Regions from separate parts of the Ruminococcus sp. AF20-12LB genome, predicted to be linked through region 2. Evidence: predicted binding sites of a transcription regulator. Region 2 holds the regulator's gene; each other region holds the start of a gene.

Region 1 (3,289 bases), on a different contig from region 2:
CATAAGCTCTTCCATCTCATTCCAGGCATCCAGGGCAATCTGACGGTCCACGCCCTTTAACTGAAGTTCCGAGAGTATCTTCTGACGGCTCCTGGTTTCCATGCGGAAGGAGATATAGGTTCTGGCATAACGGGCATCGTTGATATACCCATAGGACTTCACATAAGCAATGGCATCTTCTACTGCCTCCGGTGAAAATTCAGCCTGACGGAGTTTATCCGTCAGGCCTTTCTCTGTGCGGTCCATATGTTCCAGAAGCCGCATGGCTTTCTTTCTTGCACGGTTTCGTTCTTCCAGATCCAGCATGGACTACTCTTCCTTCTCTGTATCATCTGCCTGTACTGCTGCTTCTGCTGTCTCATCTGCCGGATCCAGATGATAATGTACACGAACCTTCTTCTCAATCTCATCGCGGATCTCCGGATGCTCTCTCAGGAATAATTTGGCATTCTCACGTCCCTGTCCGATCTTATCCCCTTCATATGCATACCAGGCTCCGCTCTTGTTTACGATGGAGCATTCTGCAGCCAGATCCAGGATATCTCCCTCTCTGGAAATACCGGTTCCGAACATGATATCAAACTCTGCCTGCTTAAATGGCGGAGCGACCTTGTTCTTAACTACTTTCACACGGGTGTGGTTTCCGACCATCTCACCACCCTGCTTCAAGGTTTCCACACGACGTACATCCATACGGACAGATGCATAGAATTTCAGCGCACGTCCACCGGTTGTAGTTTCCGGATTGCCAAACATCACTCCAACCTTCTCACGAAGCTGGTTGATAAAGATCACCACGCAGTTGGACTTGCTGATAACAGCCGTCAGTTTACGGAGTGCCTGTGACATCAGACGGGCCTGCAGACCTACATGGCTGTCTCCCATATCTCCTTCGATCTCTGCCTTGGGAACCAGAGCTGCAACAGAATCCACAATCACGATATCCACAGCACCGGAACGTACCATAGTCTCTGTGATCTCCAGCGCCTGCTCTCCGTTATCCGGCTGTGAAATATAAAGGTTGTCGATATCAACACCTATACTCTTGGCATAAACAGGATCAAGAGCATGCTCCGCATCGATAAATCCTGCGATTCCGCCTCTCTTCTGCACCTCAGCGACCATATGTAAGGCTACCGTTGTCTTACCACTGGACTCCGGTCCGTAGATCTCCACGATACGTCCCTTGGGAACACCACCTACACCAAGGGCGATATCCAGGCTTAAGCATCCTGTGGGAACTGCCTCCACCTGCATATGGGAGCTGGAATCTCCAAGCTTCATGACAGAGCCTTTACCGAACTGTTTCTCAATATTTCCAAGGGCCGCTTCCAACGCCTTCTGCTTCTCTTCACTGATCATTATGTAATCTCCTATTCTTTATTCTCTTTCTAATCAGGTTTCCTGCAATCCGAACCTTTGTTCGTGTTTTCTGTATTACATAGTATTATAAAACGGAATGATTGTCAATAAGATACTTGAAAATCCCTCTGTTTTTTTGTTGACAGGATCTCTAAAAATCCGACAAAAGGCTTCCCATACATGATTTCTTTTTCCTCTCTGAATACAAAAAAGCAGATAAAAAGATTTCCCTCTTCATCTGCTTTTTATGCAATACATTTCCTGTTACTGATCGTTGGTCAGCTTCAGTTTGTCCAGAATATAGAATACAAGGCTTAACGCCATGGCAACCACACATGCCAGCACCATACCGGTAAGCTCAACATTTCCAAGCTTCAGGGCAATTCCGGAAAGACCTACAACAAAGACAACGCTTGTCAGCGTCAGATTTCTGGACTTGCTGTAATCCACGTGATTGTCAACCAGCATGCGAAGTCCGGATGTTCCGATCATTCCGTAAAGAAGGAAGGAAATCCCACCGATCACCGGACCGGGAATGGTACTGATCAGGGCTGCCAGTTTACCAAGGAAGGAACAGCAGATAGAAAGCACTGCCGCACCACCGATCACCTGTACACTGTAAACCTTTGTCACCGCCATGACACCGATGTTCTCACCGTAAGTAGTTGTCGGCACAGAACCAAGGCATCCGGAAACTGTGGTAGAGAAGAAATCTGCAAACAGGGATCTGTGAAGCCCCGGATCTTTCAGAAGATTTCTTCCAACAATCTTTCCGGTTACGATCTGATGGCCGATATGCTCGGAGGTTACCAGAAGCAGTGCCGGAAAGATCGTCATAATGGCCTCAAAATTAAATTTCGGAGATGTAAAGTTGGGAAGAGCAAAAAATGCCGCTTCCCTTACCTGTGTAAAATCCAGAAGCCCGCATGCACCTGCTGCCACATATCCCGCAATGATCGCAATCAGGATCGGAATAACAGAAAGGAAGCCTCGGAACAGGATCTGCCCGAATACCGCAACTCCAAGTGTGACCAGAAATACGATCACATTCTTCGGATCTACCTTATCGTCCAGAAGTCCTGCCGTACTTGCCGCATTTCCCGCAAGCTCCAGACCGATCAGTGCCACTACCGGTCCCATTGCCGCTGTAGGAAGCACGATATCGATCCAGTCTGTTCCGCACTGGCGGACAATCAATGCAACACACATACCAGCAATACCCAGAACAACGAAACCACCAAGGGCATACTCATATCCATACTTGCTGATCACCAGAAGAGCCGGTGAAAGGAAGGCAAAACTGGAACCTAAATAAGCCGGTGCCTTTCCTTTTGTGATGAAAATAAAAAGGAGTGTTCCCACACCATTCATCAGAAGCACAATAGCCGGACTGATACCAAAAAGGAATGGCACCAGCACGGATGCTCCGAACATGGCGAACATGTGCTGGATACTTAACGGTATCAGCATCTTTGCAGGTACTTTTTCCTCGACCTGTATAATTCTTTTTTCCACTCTCAAATCCTCCTGTTTCTTATTATCTCACAGATTATAGCACAGGTTTTCACATCGTGGGAAATTTTTTACACAAATATGCAGATACTGTGTGTTATACTGTTATTATCTCCGGAAAAACAGACGTATTCCATAAATACAGCTGCTGTCTGTTCCGGAAGGAATTTTTCAGAAAGGAACATTCTTCTATGAAAGCATACCAACGACTTCTATCCTATGTAAAAATATTCACCCCCAGCAATGAAGAAAGCTCTTCTTCCCCCTCTTCCCAGTGCCAGTTTGACCTGGCCCGGCTTCTTGTGGAGGAACTGAAAGATCTTGGGATCTCCGATGTGTCTCTGGATGAACACTGTTACGTTTATGCACATCTTCCTGCTACAAAAGGCCTGGAGCACTGCAAAGCACTGGGCTT
Region 2 (3,289 bases):
GGAATACCGCATATCCCTGATTGATACAGAAAACTCCCTCCAGAACTTCTGTATCTCCGATGATAAACTTCTCTCCACTATCCGGATCAACAAGAGCATCGCCTTCTTTAAATTTATTCTTGTCTACGTAATAAATATAGCTTGTTTTCTGTGTTTCTTTGTCTGTGATCTCATCACGGCCATAGATACCGGCACTGACAAAGGTTCTCGTACTGTTGCCCTTTTTATTTCTGCCGGAAAGCATAAATCCCGATTGCTGCGTTTCAGCATCCGTCGTAAGATATTTGGAAGGTATTGCATAAAACTCCTTCGTTACGATAGAAGATAACGGAATCTTTAAACCTGTCACATTGTTCGTGACAAGCTCTATTTCCAGAAACCGGTCTGACGCATATCGGATCAGCCCCTTATTAAAATCGATCTTGCCATATTTAGCCCCATCGATCTCCATGATCGAAAAGTCTCCTGTCTGCGTCAGATCATCTTTCAGGAACTTGACGCGGATCGATGTACGCTCCTTCAGATTAGCAGCCTGCTTCTCACTTAAAGGGATCAAAAGACTCCAGCGTTCATCTGTAATGATCGTATAAATATCATCTCCGGCCTTTATCTGTCCATCTGTTTTCAGATCCGTTTCCTGATAGGAATTCTGATCAAAATCAGCTGCTGTGACATTATCAACGGTTTTTGTTTCGTAGCCATCTGTAGAATACAGGATGACCCCGTCTGTCTGCGCACGGCGGATATTCGGATCACTGGAAACTATTGTTGTAACTGTGGCTTCTTCTCCATCTTCAGACGTCGTACTTGCAGAAGAAGCTCCCGAACTATCTGAAGCATACTGAAGGATGCTTCCATTGAGCTGATATTTAAAACTATAGGTACTGTTAAATTTGCTGGGATCAAATCCTTTGGAAAAGCTTTGCATATTACTGCGTATATCCGCCAGTTCCTCTCTGCTCAGAGAGGTTACATTGTCTGCAGATCTTGAGCTGTTCAGGCTGTAAACAGCACCGTTGGCATTGATCTTGGTACCTTCCCTTGCGTAATATGTAACGTAACCGCCTGCATCTGCCTGCACTACGTTCTCTGTCATGATCGCCAGCCCTGTGTATGTCTCATTCATGGATAACGGACCGGAGGGAACCTGATAAGATTCCATATGAGAAGCTGTAAGATAAAGAATCACACTAAAGATCATATAGATAAAAATTGCTCCGAACATTACAGTTCCAATGTTCAGACCAAAAATTTTACGAAGCTTTGCTAAGAATCCCGGAGTTTTTCCGGAATGTACTTTATTGTCCGGCAAATGAATGCCTCCTTTACATCGTTCATCTCTTAAAGTTCGTTTTATTGTAACATTTTATTTAAATGAATACAAGCTTTAAAACGTGCGAACATACTTTCCGAATATCCGTTTGCTATTTTTTCAAAAGTATGTTATACTATTTAAAATATAATTTCGTGATGCTGTCATATTATGGTCGACAGCAGATAAAATCAACCCAGGGAGGTAAGTACACATGACATATGGCAGAATCAGTAAAAAGCAGCAGGAAATACTGGATTATATGAAAAACGAGATCCTTAACAGAGGTTTCCCGCCCTCCGTCCGTGAAATCTGTGAAGCAGTAAACCTGAAATCCACATCTTCCGTTCACTCCCATCTGGAAGCTCTGGAAAAAAACGGATATATCCGCAGAGATGCCACCAAGCCCCGTGCGATCGAGATCATTGATGATAATTTCAATCTGGTCCGCCGCGAGGTTGTCAATGTTCCTCTTGTAGGCACTGTTGCTGCCGGACAGCCGATCCTGGCAGTGGAAAATATCGATGCTTACTTTCCGATCCCGGCTGAATATATGCCCAATGAACAAAGTTTCATGCTGACTGTCAAAGGCGACAGTATGATCAATGCAGGTATTTTTGATGGAGATCAGGTTCTTGTAAAGCAGCAGGCAACAGCAGAAAACGGCGACATGGTGGTTGCTCTGATCGATGATTCTGCAACAGTTAAGACCTTCTACAAAGAAAATGGTTATTATCGACTTCAGCCGGAGAACGACAATATGGAACCGATCATCATTACCGGTAATCTGCAGATTCTCGGCAAAGTATTTGGTGTATTTCGTTTCTTTTCATGAAAGCATAAACAACTGATCCCAATGTAATGTGATCTAAAAAGAGAGATATCTTTAAGGTGGCTGTACCGCCCCACAAAGGTATCTCTCTTTTCTTTTTCAGCAGAAAACTTCTGCTTTTTGATTTCCTTTTTAGTTTACATAATATTTTTACAGTAAACCAATATAACGAATTTTACTCATTCTCACCAAGAAATTCTTCCGTATCAAGAATCTTGCCGTCTCTCCAGATTCTCTCAAGATCGTAGAAAAGTCTGTTTTCCTCATCAAAGATATGGATGATCATATCACCGTAATCCATGAGGACCCAGCTGGAGTTTCTGGTTCCCTCGATCTGTTTTGCTTCATATCCGGCACGGCCAAGCATTTCATCTGCATTGTCAACCATTGCCTGTACCTGATTCTGGTTGGAAGCACTTGCGATCACAAAATAATCTGCGATCACGGAAACCTCATGGATATCAATGATCTTGATATCCTTTGCTTTTTTATCATCCAGTGCCTTGCAGGCGATCCGGACCATCTCTTTTTCGATACTCATAGAATTTTAATCCTCCTGTCTGTTGGCTGCATCCTGCATTTTTCTGTCATGGAGTTCTTTATAATAAACATAAGCATCCCTGGTCGTACTGTCGATTTCCTTGGGATTTTCCTCCAGATATTCCAGTGTATCCTTTAAAATCTCATACATACACTCATCCAGATCTTCAAAAGCAATCTTTCGCACCTTCGCAAGATTCGGAGCTTTGTCACGCATTGGTTCAATATAGTCTGAAATATATACGATCTTCTCAAGAAGGCTCATTCCCGGTCTTCCTGTTGTATGATAAGTGATCGCTGTCAGGATCTCTTCGTCTTTAATATCATATTTACTGCTGGCCACATAAGCCCCCAGTTTGGCATGAAGAAGAAACGGATGATCCTTTTCAAAATCTGATACCGGAATATCATGCTGGCTGCACAGCTTCAGTTTCTTTTTATTAGGAATACACTTTGCACTGTCATGAAGAAGTCCTGCAGCCTGTGCATCCTCCAGATCATAATCATAAACCATGGCAAGCGCAGCACAAGTGTACATAACCCCCATTGTATGCTCAAATCTGGCCTCATCCAGATATTTGGAAAGTTTCTTTTTTATTTTGATA
Region 3 (3,289 bases), on a different contig from region 2:
TTACTATGTGCCGGACTTGAAGCTGCCGGAGGAACACCGCCCTATCGGTATGTGGGGCAGACTGCACAGGACATATTTGGAGCAGTACCGCCCTGCAAGGTTATCTGCCCTCTGTTTATCCGGCGAACTGCATACTTACCTTGCTGACCTGGACGAACAGGCAGCGGAAAGGTGCAGCCTTATCATTGAGCAGATGAAACAAGCCGAGGGTGTGACCGAAACCATGAAAGCAGACAATCAGATGTTGTGGGTACAGTCCATGAACTCTATCCGTAACCGAGCCGAAGAAATCATCAGACAGGAAATGATTTACTGCTGATTTTATCAAGTCCAAAACCAACAATTTTATATCGTCAACGAAGCGACAGGTATTTCCTTATGAAGTGTCTGTCGCTTTTCATTTATCAAACTTTAAGGAGGAAAACACAATGAAGATGAACCGGAATGAAATGGAAGCCCTTTATGCCTTTGGCTGTCCGAACCTGAAAGCAACTGTCGAGCGTTTGCGTATGGTGGCTGCCCTTGCACCCGATCCGGTGGCGAAGAAGCTGTTTTATATGCTTTCCGTCAAGCTGAGTGCTGAGGGTGTTGAAAGGTGGTATCGTTGCTTTTACCGCAGGCTGAGGGTGTTGAAAAACCGTAGGGAGGGCTGCTATGACGAGACTGACGAAGATTGAGAAAGAAACAATCGTTCTCTTTAATGAGGGCGAGGACAAGGCAAATATCTACACCCACAACGCCGGATTGAAAAAGAGGTTGGCTGCTTTTGCTAAGAAGTACCCTGACCTTTGCCGACTGGAAAAATCCAATGTTCAAGGCGGTGTTTCTTATGTGCTGGCAAAGTCCCGTCTGTCTATCCGCTTCCTGCCGCCTTACAGCGAGGAACGCAGACAGAAAGCCAGTGAATATGCGAAAAAGCATGGGCTGAACAGCCAGCAGGGATACTGTGATAATCAGGGCTGATATGCGGTTAAAATGTCAGGTGCAAACCTGATGTTTTGACCGTCGCCTATCGCCTGTGAGGAAAGTATCGGAGACTATAAATTTTACGGAAATGTGCGTTACAAGGTTTGAACAGGAACTCTGTACACAAAATTTTTTCTTCCATTCTTTAGGCTGATGAAGTATAATAGACAAAAGATAATTTTAGAAGTGAGCTTTTCGGGAGGCAGTATATATGGAAAAAAGTAAGGTAGAATTTGTATATAAAAATATTTCTTCATTAAACAAGATAAGTATAGTGAATAAAAAAATATTTCGTATTTTGCCATATATTTGTGTGCCATCACTTGCTATAGGGGGGATTGCGGTTTTCCTAAAAGAAATGTTGCCTATAAAAGGAGTGTTGCCTAATTATATTAGACTTGTTTGCTTAGTCATATTTTTCTTAACCTTTTTGATGTGGTTGGTGTCTTTCTTTTTTGAATACATTTTCCTGTTTTTATGGAAATGCCCTGTATGTAAAGGAAAATTTCCATGGTATAAGACTACTTTGGGATATTTAGGAGAAGAAGGAGGTAGTCTTGTAAATAAAGAAGTTAAAGATATTTGTGACCGCAAGAATAAGAAAATATCTTTAATTCAATATGAAAATAGCAATTTAATCATTCCCAAAAAGTGTCCGCATTGTGGTGAAGTTATATGGAAAAAATAATTTTTGTAGATTACCTGTAATCTGCCACAACTGAATATGACCGTTAAGGTCAGATGAAGAAACTGATGTATTGAGCGTAAAGCGATCATGCGTCGGTTTTTCTTATTTCATGAGCTGACAGAATTCCGACTGTATATCACCCGTGAGGAAAGTATCGGGGACTATGGATTTTGCAGAAATGTGAGTTACAAGGCTTGAACAGGAACTCTGTACACAAAATTTTTTCTTCCATTCTTTAAGTTGATGAAGTATAATGAGATATGAAAAATTGAGGTTTTTAATACTCGATTTCAAACAATCATTTTTATATAGCTGGAACTATGGAGGGCAAAAATGAATAATTTTTTACGAATGTGTTTGAATATAATTACACAAATAGGTCCCTATTTAGTTGTACTTCTTCTTTTGAAATATCTTGTAAATCTTCAACAAAAGAGAGCTAAAGAACGAGAGGAAGAACAGAAAAAGGGAATAATTAGGACGCATTATATAATAAAAACCGAAAAAGTACTTACTATGTTTTTTGTATTGGCGGTGTTTCTTTTTGGGGGAGCTACGGTAGCCAGTGCTATTCAACAAGATGATTTATTGCCACCAATTGGTTTTAGTATTTTCTTTATTGTTTCTTTAATCGGCTCATTGAATATGATTATGTGGAAACTGGAAGTGAACGGAGATGAAATCACATGGCGTTCAACTTTTGGAAGAAAGAGAACTTTTCGTTTTGGGGATATTACCTACTGCGAGAGAAAAAAAGGTTCTGTGCGTGTATATGTAAATGGGGAAAAGCTATTTACCATTGATAGTAATATCGATAAAGAAGAATTTATGGAAGATATAGAAAGAAGAAGAATCCCTGTAAAACCTTACTGGACAAATCAGCATAAGAAGAATCGTAAATGACATAGATTTTATAACAGTACGATGTTAGACAACTGAATATGACCGTCAAAGTCGGATGAAGAAACCGATGTATTGAGCGTAAAGCGATCATGCGTCGGTTTTTCTTATTTCATGAGCTGACAGAATTCCGACTGTATATCGCCTGTGAGGAAAGTATCGGAGACTATGGATTTTGCGGAAATGTGCGTTATAGGTAAGTAAAAAACTACTTGATAGAGCGTGAATTGAATTGTTCATATCGGTATGATATAATTTACTGAAATGAAGCAAGAAGGTGGACTTTTGTATGAAAAAATTTTTGAAAATATTGCTAATCATTGTAGGAATAGTTTTTTTGATTTTTGCAGCGCTGATATGTATTGGACTGTTTGTTGATTATGATGACCATATTGAAAATGGTCGTTATACTTATGTTCCGGAAGATGACAATAAAGACAATGCATATGTCGAATTCAATTTGAGTGATTACGATAAAAAGGATTCTGAACTCATATATTATAGTTCTGTCGAAGAAGCTATTTTGAATTCTCCTTTGAATGCTGAAAATGAAGAATTTTCTGTTCCAGAAGATTTTCTTAATCATGTTGATGAAATATTGCATATATGGAATGGCAAACAGTATGATACTATTTTCTATCGGGCAGGAAGTGATAACGATCCCGTTCAAGGTTTTGTGATTGCACGCTGCAAAAAAAAGATAGAAAATGAAAGTACACAATATGCGTTTGTAAA

Evidence for each region. The regulator LexA, encoded in region 2, represses DNA repair genes until DNA is damaged. The targets are predictions, from matches to a motif close to CNAACANNTGTTNG.
Region 1: recA (recombinase RecA) is a predicted target of LexA. The motif match lies at 1,413-1,426, and genes of this name have one in related genera.
Region 3: DWX61_RS06640 (DUF6560 family protein) is a predicted target of LexA. The motif match lies at 1,946-1,959, and genes of this name have one in related genera.

Annotation. Positions count from the first base shown of each region.
Region 1 is NZ_QUGH01000003.1:172,361-175,649, forward strand. It holds gene DWX61_RS05150 (regulatory protein RecX) at 1-306, opposite strand, end outside; gene recA (recombinase RecA) at 310-1,362, opposite strand; gene uraA (uracil permease) at 1,627-2,877, opposite strand; gene pepT (peptidase T) at 3,066-3,289, shown strand, end outside.
Region 2 is NZ_QUGH01000005.1:94,470-97,758, forward strand. It holds gene DWX61_RS08135 (biotin/lipoyl attachment domain-containing protein) at 1-1,312, opposite strand, end outside; gene lexA (transcriptional repressor LexA) at 1,527-2,147, shown strand; gene rsfS (ribosome silencing factor) at 2,320-2,685, opposite strand; gene yqeK (bis(5'-nucleosyl)-tetraphosphatase (symmetrical) YqeK) at 2,692-3,289, opposite strand, start outside.
Region 3 is NZ_QUGH01000004.1:115,740-119,028, forward strand. It holds gene DWX61_RS06620 (TnpV protein) at 1-319, shown strand, start outside; gene DWX61_RS06625 (hypothetical protein) at 429-677, shown strand; gene DWX61_RS06630 (molecular chaperone) at 655-963, shown strand; gene DWX61_RS06635 (hypothetical protein) at 1,178-1,654, shown strand; gene DWX61_RS06640 (DUF6560 family protein) at 1,988-2,557, shown strand; gene DWX61_RS06645 (hypothetical protein) at 2,844-3,289, shown strand, end outside.